3 regions of the Pseudomonas gozinkensis genome follow, and region 3 is predicted to be linked to each of the others. Evidence: riboswitches for the same ligand, from Rfam matches in the RefSeq annotation. Region 3 holds a riboswitch; each other region holds the start of a gene.
The links. A riboswitch is a leader RNA that binds a small molecule or an ion and turns the genes downstream of it on or off. The one in region 3 is predicted to bind cobalamin.
Positions count from the first base shown of each region.

Region 1: another riboswitch for cobalamin. It lies ahead of cobW (cobalamin biosynthesis protein CobW); the one in region 3 lies ahead of cobO (cob(I)yrinic acid a,c-diamide adenosyltransferase).
Region 2: another riboswitch for cobalamin. It lies ahead of IHQ43_RS15960 (CbtB domain-containing protein); the one in region 3 lies ahead of cobO (cob(I)yrinic acid a,c-diamide adenosyltransferase).

Region 1 covers NZ_CP062253.1:3,624,322-3,628,513, reverse strand. The annotation lists cobalamin riboswitch at 789-998, shown strand; gene cobW (cobalamin biosynthesis protein CobW) at 1,097-2,170, shown strand; gene cobN (cobaltochelatase subunit CobN) at 2,174-4,192, shown strand, end outside.
Region 2 covers NZ_CP062253.1:3,628,953-3,633,144, forward strand. The annotation lists gene IHQ43_RS15955 (IS4 family transposase) at 1-950, opposite strand, end outside; cobalamin riboswitch at 1,178-1,398, shown strand; gene IHQ43_RS15960 (CbtB domain-containing protein) at 1,521-1,718, shown strand; gene IHQ43_RS15965 (CbtA family protein) at 1,730-2,431, shown strand; gene IHQ43_RS15970 (cobalamin biosynthesis protein) at 2,428-2,841, shown strand; gene cobM (precorrin-4 C(11)-methyltransferase) at 2,933-3,679, shown strand; gene nfuA (Fe-S biogenesis protein NfuA) at 3,804-4,192, opposite strand, start outside.
Region 3 covers NZ_CP062253.1:1,899,106-1,903,297, reverse strand. The annotation lists gene bluB (5,6-dimethylbenzimidazole synthase) at 1-95, opposite strand, end outside; gene IHQ43_RS08590 (cobyrinic acid a,c-diamide synthase CobB) at 141-1,493, opposite strand; gene cobO (cob(I)yrinic acid a,c-diamide adenosyltransferase) at 1,490-2,101, opposite strand; cobalamin riboswitch at 2,183-2,408, opposite strand; gene IHQ43_RS08580 (hypothetical protein) at 2,575-3,159, shown strand; gene IHQ43_RS08575 (PQQ-dependent sugar dehydrogenase) at 3,225-4,192, shown strand, end outside.

The DNA.
Region 1 (4,192 bases), 1.7 Mb from region 3:
AGGCTCGGGGTTCCTTCGCTCCGGGATTGATCCGGGGGCATCGCCTACGGTTTGCTTCTCTGCACCTCCTCTCGATGTGTTTGGCTTCGCCAAACGGTCGCTGCGCTCCCACCCCCGGATCAATCCCTCCACTCAGCCTGCCGACGGGCCCTGCGATCAAAAGCGGTACTCGAGCTAACGCTCATCGTTTTGAGTGGGGGGGGCGGGGCGTGTTCGGCTTTGGTTTTGTGGTGGGCTTACCCCTCACCCCAGCCCTCTCCCCGAGGAGAGGGAGCCGATTTCTGTGCTTTTCAAAGTCTGAGTTCAACGCGGTATCGCAAGTCGGCGCAACTCTCCCAATCAACTCGGTCGGTTCCCTCTCCCTACGGGCGGTCCGACGTTTCGGGAGGGCTAGGGTGAGGGGCTCTTGATCTGGCCTTTGCTCTGGCTCTGGCTCTGGCTTTTGATTTTTTGCCCCTTCGGCAGGCCGAGCGGAGGTGTTCATCAGGGGGTAGGCGCGCAGCGCCGTGCGGCGAAGCCGCATACATCGAGAGGAGGTGCAGCGAAGCAAACCGTAGGCGATGCCCCCTGATGGACACCGTAGCGAGGGAACACTGAGCCTAAGCGAAGTGCCGTACGCCGGGGCGTAGACTTTTTGGTTACTTTTGGCTGGGCCGGCATTCCGGGCGTTTGTCAAAAGTGACCCGCCGTCAGGGCGGAACCCTAGGAAGCCGTTACCGCAGCAACGGATATGCTCACAAAACCCAAAACCAAAAAACAACGGCCATTGACCCATCACGAACCCATGCGTAGCCTTGCGCTTTCGAGGTTCTTCGGCCCACGCCGAAGCTAAGAAGGGAACGCGGTCCAAGCCGCGGCTGCCCCCGCAACTGTGAACGGTGCTGTTCGCTGCCACGCCACTGCCAACTCAATCCAGAGCCAGCGGGAAGGCGCAGCGAATACCGGGCCAAGGCCCGAACACCGTCAGCCAGGAGACCTGCCTCGTCACAGATTCTCACTTTCAACCGGGCGGGGTGATCCGGTGGCGAACTCTCCAGGCACGCACTTGCGTGCCGGTCTCGTCCCGTATGCCCGCCACCTTGCCAAAGGGCATCCGATGAAAACACTGGCCAAACTCCCCGTCACCATCGTCACCGGCTTCCTCGGCTCGGGCAAAACCACCTTGCTGCGGCACATGCTCGACAACGCGCAAGGCCGCCGCATCGCGGTGATCGTCAACGAGTTCGGCGAGCTGGGCATCGACGGTGAAATCCTCAAGCAATGCACCATCGGCTGTACCGAAGAAGAAGCCACCGGTCGTGTCTACGAACTGGCCAACGGCTGCCTGTGCTGCACGGTTCAGGAAGAGTTCTTCCCGGTGATGCGCGAACTGGTGGCCCGTCGCGGCGACCTCGACCACATCCTGATCGAAACCTCGGGCCTGGCCCTGCCAAAACCACTGGTGCAAGCCTTCCAGTGGCCGGAAATCCGCAGCGCCTGCACCGTTGACGCCGTGATCACCGTGGTCGACAGCCCGGCCGTGGCCGCCGGCACTTTCGCCGCGTTCCCGGATCAGGTCGATGCCCAGCGCAAACTCGACCCGAACCTGGACCACGAATCGCCGCTGCACGAGCTGTTCGCCGACCAACTGGCCAGCGCCGACCTGGTGATCCTCAACAAGGCCGACCAGACCAGCCCTGAAGACCTCGCTCGCGTGCGCCTGGAAGTCGCCGAAGAGCTGCCGCCGGCGGTGAAAATCATCGAAGCCAGCAACGGTCGTCTGCCGCTGGACGTGCTGATTGGTCTGGGTGCCGGTTCCGAAGAACACATCGACAGCCGCCACAGCCATCACGATCACCACCACGGTGAAGGCGATGACGATCACGACGACCACGATCACGACGCTTTCGACTCGATCTCCATCGAACTGCCACAAGCCGACGAAAGCCTGTTGCTCGACGCACTGACGCAACTGGTGGTGCAGCACGGCATTCTGCGGGTCAAAGGTTTCGCGGCAATCCCGAACAAGCCGATGCGTCTGCTGATCCAGGGCGTGGGCACGCGTTTCGACAAACACTTCGACCGTCAGTGGGGCGCCGATGAAGCGCGTGTGACGCGTCTGGTGTTGATCGGTCAGGAACTGGATGCCGCCCAGCTCGAAGCGCAACTGCGCGCCGCGCTCAGCGTTTAAGCCATGCACCTGCTCAGGACCCAGCCCGGCGGTTTCGTGTCGGATGACAACATTGCCGACCTTGGACAAACCCCCGCCGAGCTGGTGATCCTGTGCAGCGGCGATTCCAGCCTCGCGCTGCTCGCCGAAGCCGCGCAGCAACTGCCCGAGGATTACCCGAGCGTGCGGCTGGCCAACCCGATGCAGGTGCAGAACCATGCGTCGGTCGATCTGTACGTCGATGAAGTGCTGCGCCATGCCAAGGTCATTCTGATCTCGTTGCACGGCGGCATCGCTTATTGGCGTTATGGCGTCGAGCGGCTGGTCGAGTTGTCCGAACGTGGCGTGCAGGTGATTCTGGTACCGGGCGATGACCGGCCCGACCCGGAGCTCAGCGACCTCAGCACCGTCGGCGCCGAAGATCGCGACCGGCTCTGGCAGTTTCTGCGTCAGGGCGGCATGGGCAATGCGCTGGACTTTTTCCGCTGTCTGGCCAATCGCTGGCTGGCACGGGATTACGTGTGGGGCGAGCCGCAGACGCTGCCGCGCACGGCGATTTACCACCCGAACAAAAACACCGCCGCACTGAGTGACTGGCAAGCCGATTGGCTGCCCGGTCAACCGGTGTCGGCGGTGTTGTTTTATCGCTCGCATTTGCAAGCGGCGAACACGGCGTTTATCGACGTGTTCTGCCAACGGCTTCAGGCTGCCGGACTCAATCCGTTGCCGATCGCCGTGGCCAGTTTGAAAGAGCCCGGCTGCCTGTCGGTGGTCGAGGACTGGCTGGATGAAGTCGAGGCCTCGGTGATCTTGAACACCACCGGTTTCGCCCAGTCCAGCCCGGAGGCGCCGCATCTGCGGCCGTTCCGTCGCAATATTCCGGTGATCCAGGCGATCTGCGCCCAGGACAACGAGCCCGGTTGGCGCGAAAGCGAGCAGGGCCTCGGTCCGCGGGATCTGGCGATGCACATCGCCTTGCCGGAGCTCGACGGTCGGATCATCAGTCGGCCGATCAGTTTCAAGGATCTGGCCTGGCGCAGTGAGCGCAGTCAGTCCGATGTCGTGTGTTATCGGGCGCAGCCTGAACGTATGGATTTTGTGGCTGAACTGGCGCGACGCTGGGTCGAACTGGCGCGGGTGCCGAACGCTGAAAAACGTATCGCGCTGATCCTCGCCAATTACCCGACCCGGGACGGACGCATCGGCAACGGCGTGGGACTCGACACGCCGGCTGCCGCGCTGAATATCCTCCGGGCGTTGCAGGCTGAAGGTTATCCGTTGCCGGCCGAATTGCCGGACAGCGGCTCCGAGCTGATCCGGCAACTGCTCGGCGGCGTCAGCAACGATCTCGATACGCTCGACCAGCGCCCGTGCCAGCAAAGCCTGGCGATGAACGATTACCTGAAGATGTTCAACGCGCTGCCCGAAGCCAATCGCACGGCGGTGCTGGAACGTTGGGGGTCACCGCAAAACGATCCGATGTGCCGTGACGGGCGGATGATGATCGCCGGCCTGCGGTTTGGCCTGACCTTCGTCGGCATTCAACCGGCGCGGGGTTATCAGGTCGATCCGAGCGCGGTGTATCACGACCCGGACCTGGTGCCGCCGCACGCGTACCTCGCGTTCTATTTCTGGCTGCGCCAGATCTACGGGGCTCATGGCGTTATCCACGTCGGCAAGCACGGCAATCTCGAATGGCTGCCGGGCAAAGGTGTGGGCCTTTCGGAGAACTGCTGGCCGGACGCGCTGCTCGGGCCGCTGCCGAACATCTATCCGTTTATCGTCAACGACCCGGGCGAGGGCGCTCAGGCCAAACGTCGCACCCAGGCGGTGATCATCGACCACTTGATGCCGCCGCTGACCCGTGCCGAAACCTACGGGCCGTTGCGCAATCTGGAACTGTTGGCGGACGAGTATTACGAAGCTCAGTTGCTCGATCCGCGTCGCGCCCGTGAATTGCAGCGGGACATTCTGCAACTGGTGCGTGACACGCAGATTGATCGTGAATTGCAGCTGGACGAAGGCCTCGACAGCGACGCCGAT
Region 2 (4,192 bases), 1.7 Mb from region 3:
GCAGTAGCAAACCCGAGCAGGGCAGCCTTTGGGCTACCAAGGGTTTCGATTTCACTTTCCAGGATTGCTTCCAGTCGCTGGAACATGCCTTCAATGCTCCAGCGGCGGCGATAGAGTTCCGCGATCTGCTGCGCGCTGACGCTGTCAGGCAGATTGCTCCAGAACATCAAGCTGCTGTCACCCGAGTCCGTTGGCGAGTGAAGCGTCAGTTCGACACGCCGACACTGGTAACCGCCTCTGACCTGAATAATCTGCTCACGCACAGTGCCCGTACTCACAGGCACTGGTTCTTGCCACTGCCCCTCCTGAATCAAGCGTGGATGCTTGGCTTGTTGGCGAATGACAAAGGAGGTTTTGACCTGTTCGCAAGCCTCCATAACCGGGAGCGTGCAATAGAGTCGATCAGCCAGCCACACTTGGCCCGACTCGGCATCGGCCAAGAGAGGCAACACGCAAACACGCTCGCTTGCGTAGGCATCCTCACACGCCTGCAGGTCGATGACCTGATCCAGGTCGGGATCGTAGACAACCACCGAAAAACCGGGCCGAGCGGCGCCTCGCTCGTGGCGTAAAGCCCCGAGTCGTTTCTCAGTGGATGCCAAGTGATTACCGTCCACCACCCGAACCTGCCAACCCGGCAGCATCGCCGTGCAACCCAACTCCCTGATCGTTGGAGCCAGGCGCTGTGCACAGCCCGTGACCAGGGCGCGCAACAGAGCTGGCTCGGTACGACTGATCTTGTCGTAGAGGGCCGCCAGGCTGACAGGAAGATCTTCCAGTTGCCGCGCCGCAGCGTGCAGGGATGGCTTCAAGCCCAATGAAACAAGGGACATCAGCTTGATGATGGTCGAGAACAGTAGCTCACGAGAATACTGCCGTTGCCGATGCTCTTCGAAGACCTGATCGACCCACTCAGGGGCAATAGCTTGCTCCAGCGCCAATTTGGCCATAACGCTGGCAGGTGCTTTTTTCTCGAAACGCGCTAAAACATCGGCCCACATCGTTCGGGTATCCCTGATAGAAACTTCAGGGGATTTTACCTAAGACCTTGAAAGGGATGGCCGTCAGGGCGGAACCCTAAGAAGCCGTTACCGCAGCAACGGATCAGCCCCCAATCCCAATCCCAATCCCAATCCCAATCCCAATCCCAATTGACTCAAATTCCCCCTCATGGTCTCCTACACAACTTGTTACGGGTGCCCTTCACAGGGTGAAACGGGAAACCGGTGAATCATGTGCTTTACTCTAAAGCCATGTCAGTCCGGTGCTGCCCCCGCAACGGTAAGCGAGCGAAGCGTCAGATCCACTGTGCCCTCGGGCATGGGAAGGTGACGCTTGCAGGTCGGCAGACAGCCACCCCTCGTGAGCCCGGAGACCGGCCCGCAACACACAGTGCGTATCCTTGCGCCACTGAACATAACAAACCCGCGGTGGGCGGGCGCTGTTCGAACCTCTGCGTGCCCGGCCGCAGGGGTTTTCATGCGCTCTATTCACCCGCTGACACTCCAGAGGGAAGCGCCATGTCGATCATCAGCAGCACCGGCAGCAATTCGGACAAGATCTCCAGCACCACCACCCTGAGCCAACGCCTGACCGCCGCCGTCTGCGCGTCGATCCTCGGTGCGTGCCTTGTGTATTTCGCCGGTTTCTCGCACATCGAAGCGGTGCACAACGCCGCGCACGATACCCGCCACAGCGCCGCGTTCCCTTGCCACTGAGACCTGACGACATGATCAAGCGTATTGCGCAGACCGCAGGTTTCACCGGCCTTCTGGCCGCCCTGCTCCTGACGTTGCTGCAAAGCTTCTGGGTGTCGCCGCTGATTCTGCAGGCCGAAACCTTCGAGAAAGCCGAGCCGGTTGCCGAAGTTCACGAACACGCCGCCGGCACCGCCGCCCACACCCACGATGCCGAAGCCTGGGAGCCGGAAGACGGCTGGCAACGCGTGGTTTCCACCACCGGTGGCAATCTGGTGGTTGCCGTGGGTTTTGCCCTGATGCTGGCGGGTCTGTACACCCTGCGTGCGCCGACCAAAACCTCTCAGGGCCTGCTCTGGGGTCTGGCCGGTTATGCGACCTTCGTGCTCGCGCCGACCATGGGCCTGCCGCCTGAACTGCCAGGCACTGCCGCCGCGGATCTGGCCTCGCGGCAGATGTGGTGGATCGGCACCGCCGCCTCCACCGCTGTCGGCCTGGCCTTGATCGCGTTCAGCCGTAACTGGCTGATGAAGATCCTCGGCGTGGCAATCCTTGCCGTGCCGCATGTGATCGGCGCGCCACAACCGCAAGTGCATTCGATGCTTGCCCCGGAAGCCCTCGAAGCCCAGTTCAAAATCGCTTCGCAGCTGACCAACGTGGCGTTCTGGCTGGCCCTGGGCCTGATCAGCGCCTGGTTGTTCCGCCGCAAAAGCGAAGGTCAGTACCACGCATGACCGATGACAGCGCAGCGCCGACCTTCGTGGTCGGCCTGGGCTGCCAGCGCGGCTGCCCGGCCAGCACGCTGCGCGCATTGCTCGATCAGGCGTTACAGGCGCATCGGATTGATCTTGAGAAGGTCAAGGCGCTGGCCAGCATCGACCTCAAGCGTGATGAACCCGGTTTGCAGGAGCTCGCCGCCCAACTGGCGCTGCCCTTGTTGTATTTCAGCAGCGAAGAACTGGCCAGTTATCAGCAACGCTTGAGTCACCATTCACAGATCGCCTTCGAACGCACCGGCTGCTACGGCGTAGCAGAAAGTGCCGCTCTGGCACTCGCCGAACAGTTGATCAGTGGCCCGGCAAAACTGCTGATTTCCCGGCAAAAGTACGCCCAGGCGACACTGGCATTGGCCGGCGCTGCGTAAATTCCCGATAATCCCCGCTTTCGATCATGAGCATTCTTCATCTGAAGGGCTTGTGAAGCTCCGCCCTGCCCCTTTTCTACAGGATCCAACGATGACCGTTTACTTCATCGGCGCCGGCCCCGGCGACCCGGAATTGATCACTGTCAAAGGCCAGCGGCTGATCCGCAGTTGCCCGGTGATCATCTATGCAGGCTCGCTGGTGCCGACGGCAGTGCTGGAAGGTCATTGCGCTGAAACCGTGGTCAACAGCGCCGAACTGCACCTGGAGCAGATCGTCGAGCTGATCAAGACCGCCCACGCCAAGGGCCAGGACGTCGCGCGCGTACATTCGGGCGATCCGAGCCTGTACGGCGCCATTGGCGAGCAGATTCGTTATTTGCGTGAGCTGGATATTTCGTTCGAGATCATTCCCGGCGTAACCGCCACTGCCGCTTGCGCTGCTTTACTGGGTGCCGAACTGACCCTGCCGGACATTTCGCAGAGCGTGATTTTGACCCGTTATGCGGACAAGACCGCGATGCCGGTTGGCGAAGAGCTCGGCAGTCTTGCGCAGCATGGGGCGACCATGGCGATTCATCTGGGCGTCAATCATCTGGAAAAGATTCTGGCTGAACTGCTGCCGCATTACGGCGCGGATTGCCCGATCGCGGTGATTCACCGGGCGACGTGGCCGGATCAGGACTGGGTGACGGGGACGCTGGAGGATATTGCCGCGAAGGTGGCGGCCAAGGGGTTTCGGCGTACGGCGTTGATTCTGGTTGGGCGGGTGTTGGGTAGCGATCACTTTAGTGAGTCATCGCTGTATCGCGCGGGGCATGCGCACCTGTATAGACCGTGAATGGGACGCGCAGCGTCCCGGGCTGCATTCCCACGCGGAGCGTGGGAACGATCAAAGTCCCAAAATTTCCGGCATAAAAAAACGGCGCTCACGGGGCGCCGTTTTTCATGCCGCAGCGAACACCTTAGTAGTAGGCGTTTTCTTTCTGCGTGTGGTCGGTCACGTCGCGAACGCCCTTGAGCTCCGGAATGCGCTCAAGCAAGGTGCGCTCAATGCCTTCCTTCAGGGTCACGTCCGCCTGGCCGCAGCCCTGGCAGCCGCCGCCGAACTGCAACACGGCAATGCCGTCTTCAACCACATCGATCAGGCTGACCTGACCGCCGTGGCTGGCCAGCCCCGGGTTGATTTCGGTTTGCAGGTAGTAGTTGATACGCTCGTTGACCGGGCTGTCGGCGTTGACCATCGGGACTTTGGCGTTTGGCGCCTTGATGGTCAACTGGCCGCCCATGCGGTCGGTAGCGTAGTCGACGACGGCATCATCGAGAAACGCTTCGCTGAACGAGTCGATGTAAG
Region 3 (4,192 bases):
ACCGTGCCGCCGCTGAAGTGACGCATGTCGCGGCGTTCGGCGATGGCGCGGTAGACCGCTTCGCGCTCGGCGTCAGTGAAGGCGTTGTCGGTCATGGCCCCATCGCTGGCAAGCCAGCTCCCACAGGAGATTGCGTTTCTTCAGACATTACACCCGCCCACTGTGGGAGCTGGCTTGCCAGCGATGGGGCCCTCATGGTTCGGCGCAAACAATGTTGCGATAGCCTCTGGATTTGACGGGAAATAGAAGTGCACATAGGAGGCGGTCATCCGCCCTTCCCGGTAAACCGCTTCCGCGCCGCGCCCGCCGTTGGGGCTGTGGCCACGGGCAATCGGCGTCAGTTCGGTGGTGGTCAGGGAATGGTGATAGGTGTGGCCGCGCAACAGGCCTTCCGGCAGGTCGACCTCTTGCAGCGCCAGTGCGGCGAGGCGCTTTTGCATCACGGCGTCGCCACTCAACAGGCCGACCAAATCAGCGCGGGTGCCTTCGACATCGGTCAGCGAGTCGAGCAGATAAAGCATGCCGCCGCATTCGGCGAGCAACGGTTTGCCGGCCGCATGGTGCGCTCGAATTGCGTTGAGCATGTCGGCGTTCTGCGACAGGGCAACGTGGTGCAATTCCGGATAGCCGCCGGGCAAGTACAAGCTGTCAGCCTCAGGCAATTGCGTATCGCGGATCGGCGAGAAGAAACTCAATTGCGCACCCATCGCCCGCAGCAGATCGAGACTGGCGCCGTAGGTGAAAGCGAAAGCTTCGTCCCGGGCGACGGCAATTCGTACGCCTTCGAGCAGTTTTTCGGTCTCAACGATTTCAGGCGCAGCGAATTCCACGGCCGGTGGCAGCGCTACCTCGCAAGTGCCGGCCAGCGCTTCGGCGGCGGCGTCGAGGCGTACGTCGAGGTCATTGAGTTCGCTGGCCTGCACCAGACCGAGATGGCGGCTTGGCAGTTCGATCCCGGTTTCCCGGGACAACGCGCCATACCAGCGCAAACCTTCGGTGAGGCTGCCTTCCAGCAATTGCGCATGGCGCACGGTGCCGACGCGGTTGGCCAGCACGCCGGCAAACGGCAAGTCCGGCTGATAGCGCGCCAGGCCCAGGGCCAGTGCGCCGAAGGTCTGGGCCATGGCTGTGCCGTCGATCACACCGAGCACCGGTACGCCGAAATGCCGCGCCAGATCGGCGCTCGACGGCGTGCCGTCGAACAGGCCCATCACACCCTCGATCAGGATCAGATCGGCTTCGGCGGCGGCTTCCCACAACAGGCGTCGACTTTCCTGCTCGCCGACCATCCACATGTCCAGTTGATAGACCGGCGCACCGCTGGCGCGCTCGAGGATCATCGGGTCGAGAAAGTCCGGGCCGCACTTGAACACGCGAACCTTGCGCCCCTGATTGCGATGCAAACGGGCCAGCGCAGCGGTGACGGTGGTCTTGCCCTGACCGGAAGCCGGCGCGGCGATCAGTACCGCCGGGCAGTGACGTGGTTGATTCAAAGTTCGACGCCTTTCTGCGCTTTGATGCCGGCCTGGAAGGCGTGCTTGATCATGCCCATCTCGGTGACGGTGTCGCCCATCTCGATCATTTCCGGCTTGGCGGCGCGACCGGTGACGATCACGTGCTGCATCGGCGGACGGGCCTGCAGATCGCTGAGCACCTGATCCAGATCGAGGTAACCGTGCTTGAGGGCGATGTTCAGTTCATCGAGCACCACCAGACCGATCGACGGATCGCGCAGCAGCTCGCGGGAGACTTCCCAGGCCGCTTCGGCGGCGGCTATGTCGCGCTGGCGATCCTGGGTTTCCCAGGTGAAGCCCTCGCCCATCACATGAAAACGCACTTGCTCGGGGAAGCGGCGGAAGAACAGCTCTTCGCCGGTGCTGTTGCGGCCCTTGATGAACTGCACCACACCGCACTGCATGCCGTGACCCATGGCGCGGGCGAGCATGCCGAATGCCGAGCTGCTCTTGCCTTTGCCGTTGCCGGTCAGCACCAGCACCAGGCCGCATTCGTCTGGCGAATTGGCGATGCGTTCGTCGATCACGGCTTTTTTGCGCTGCATGCGCGCCAGGTGGCGCTCGTCGCGCTCGGGGGAATCAGTCATGGGGGAGCTCTCCGTTGAGGCTGGATAACGGCGGGCAGGCACAAGAATAGACGGCAACAAGCCTGGCATCGCCCACCGTGATGCCGCTGGATGGATCAGGCCGGTCTCCGGGCTCATGAGCGGCTGGTGCCTGGCTGCGCGCCTTCCCGCATTTACGCAGTGGCATCAGACGCAGCTTTTACTCATTTACCGTTGCGGGGGCAGCGCCGGGATCGTGAGGGTTCTTCGCTTCAAGACCCGCCTCACCGGCTTCCCTGTTTCACTCTGTCGACATGCGCCACAGAGCACCTGAAACAAGCCGCGAAGGTTAGAGGGTTGGGGGTGGAGCGTCAATTGAAGAGGGGCTTGTACGGCGAATAACTGCCGCCGATCAATTAACTGACGCCAATCTTGTGCCACACTGTCAGCAGTGATATCAAAGAGCCATGCTTTTTGACTGCAGAGAGCACATCACAATAACAAGGGAGAGCACCATGCAAGGCATGATCATCAGCAACCCGCGGCTGGAATTCCTGCGCCCGGTGCTGGAACGCTGGTTTGACTGTATCGACCGTTACAACGCCGTACGCGGCGACAGCGACACCCCCTACTGGCACGACGAGAAAGCCAACCTTGGCCTGCTGTCCGCCGCCGCATGGATGGCCGAACTGGTCACCCTGCGCGACACTGCCACCCGCAAGCAGAACGAAGAAGGCGAGCGCAACGCCCGCGCCGACCTGTTTATTGCCGGCGCCGACGATCGCGCCTTCATCCAGGCCACCCAGCGCTGGCCACGCGTCACCAGCCTGAATCTGACGCAGGCCCTGGCGGATATCACCAGCGACGCCAAGCGCATCAGCTACGCCAGCGACCTGAAACTCGGCTGCCTGTTCGTCGCCCCGCAAAAGGCCCAGCACAGCGCCAGTCCGGAAGAGCTGCAGGACATGGTCGATGACCTGCAAAAGGAACACACCTGCGCCGTCGCCTGGTACTTTCCCTACGCCTACCGCAAATTGCGCAGCGAAGCCGGCAACTATCACCCCGGCATTGCCATGCTGTTCAAGGAAGCCCGCGGCTGAGGGTTGAACCATCGGGCTTGTGCACTCCTCTATGATTAAGAATGCATTTATAGGGAAGATCAGCAATGCGCAAGCCCCAGCTCGTTTTCGTCATCGTGCTCGCCGGAGGGCTCGCCGCCTGTGGTGAATCCTCCAGCCTGCAAGTCTCCGACGGCACCGGCCCGTCACCCAAATTGCCCGAACCGAACAAGACCCTGATCCCGACGGTGAACATCGCCCCGGCCATCGGCTGGCCGGCCGGCGCGAAACCGACGGCAGCGACAGGCACACAGGTAGCAGCGTTTGCCGAGAATCTCGATCACCCTCGCTGGCTGTATGTGCTGCCCAACGGCGATGTGCTGGTAGCGGAAACCAACGCCCCGCCCAAACCCGACGACGGCAAGGGCATTCGCGGCTGGGTAATGAAGAAAGTCATGGGCCGCGCAGGTGCTGGCGTCCCCAGCCCGAACCGCATCACCCTGCTGCGCGATGCCGATCATGACGGCGTGGCCGAAACCCGCACGGTTTTCCTGCAAAACCTCAACTCGCCGTTCGGCATGACCCTGGTCGGCAACGATCTGTACGTCGCCGATACCGATCGCCTGCTGCGTTTTAACTACGAGCCCGGCGCAACCGAAATCAAGAGCCAGCCAATCAAGGTCGTCGACCTGCCGGGCGGCACGCTCAACCACCACTGGACCAAGAACGTCATCGCCAGCAAGGACGGCAGCAAGCTGTACGTCACCGTCGGTTCAAACAGCAACGTCGGCGAAAACGGCCTGGATCAGGAAGAAGGCCGTGCGGCGATCTGGGAAGTGGATCGCGCCACCGGCAACCACCGGATCTTCGCCTCGGGCATCCGCAACCCGAACGGCCTGGCCTGGGAGCCACAAACCGGCGCACTGTGGACCGCCGTGAACGAGCGCGACGAAATCGGCAGCGATCTGGTGCCGGACTACATCACCTCGGTCAAGGACGGTGGTTTCTATGGCTGGCCGTTCAGCTATTACGGCCAGCACATCGACGTGCGCGTCGAACCACAGCGCCCGGACAT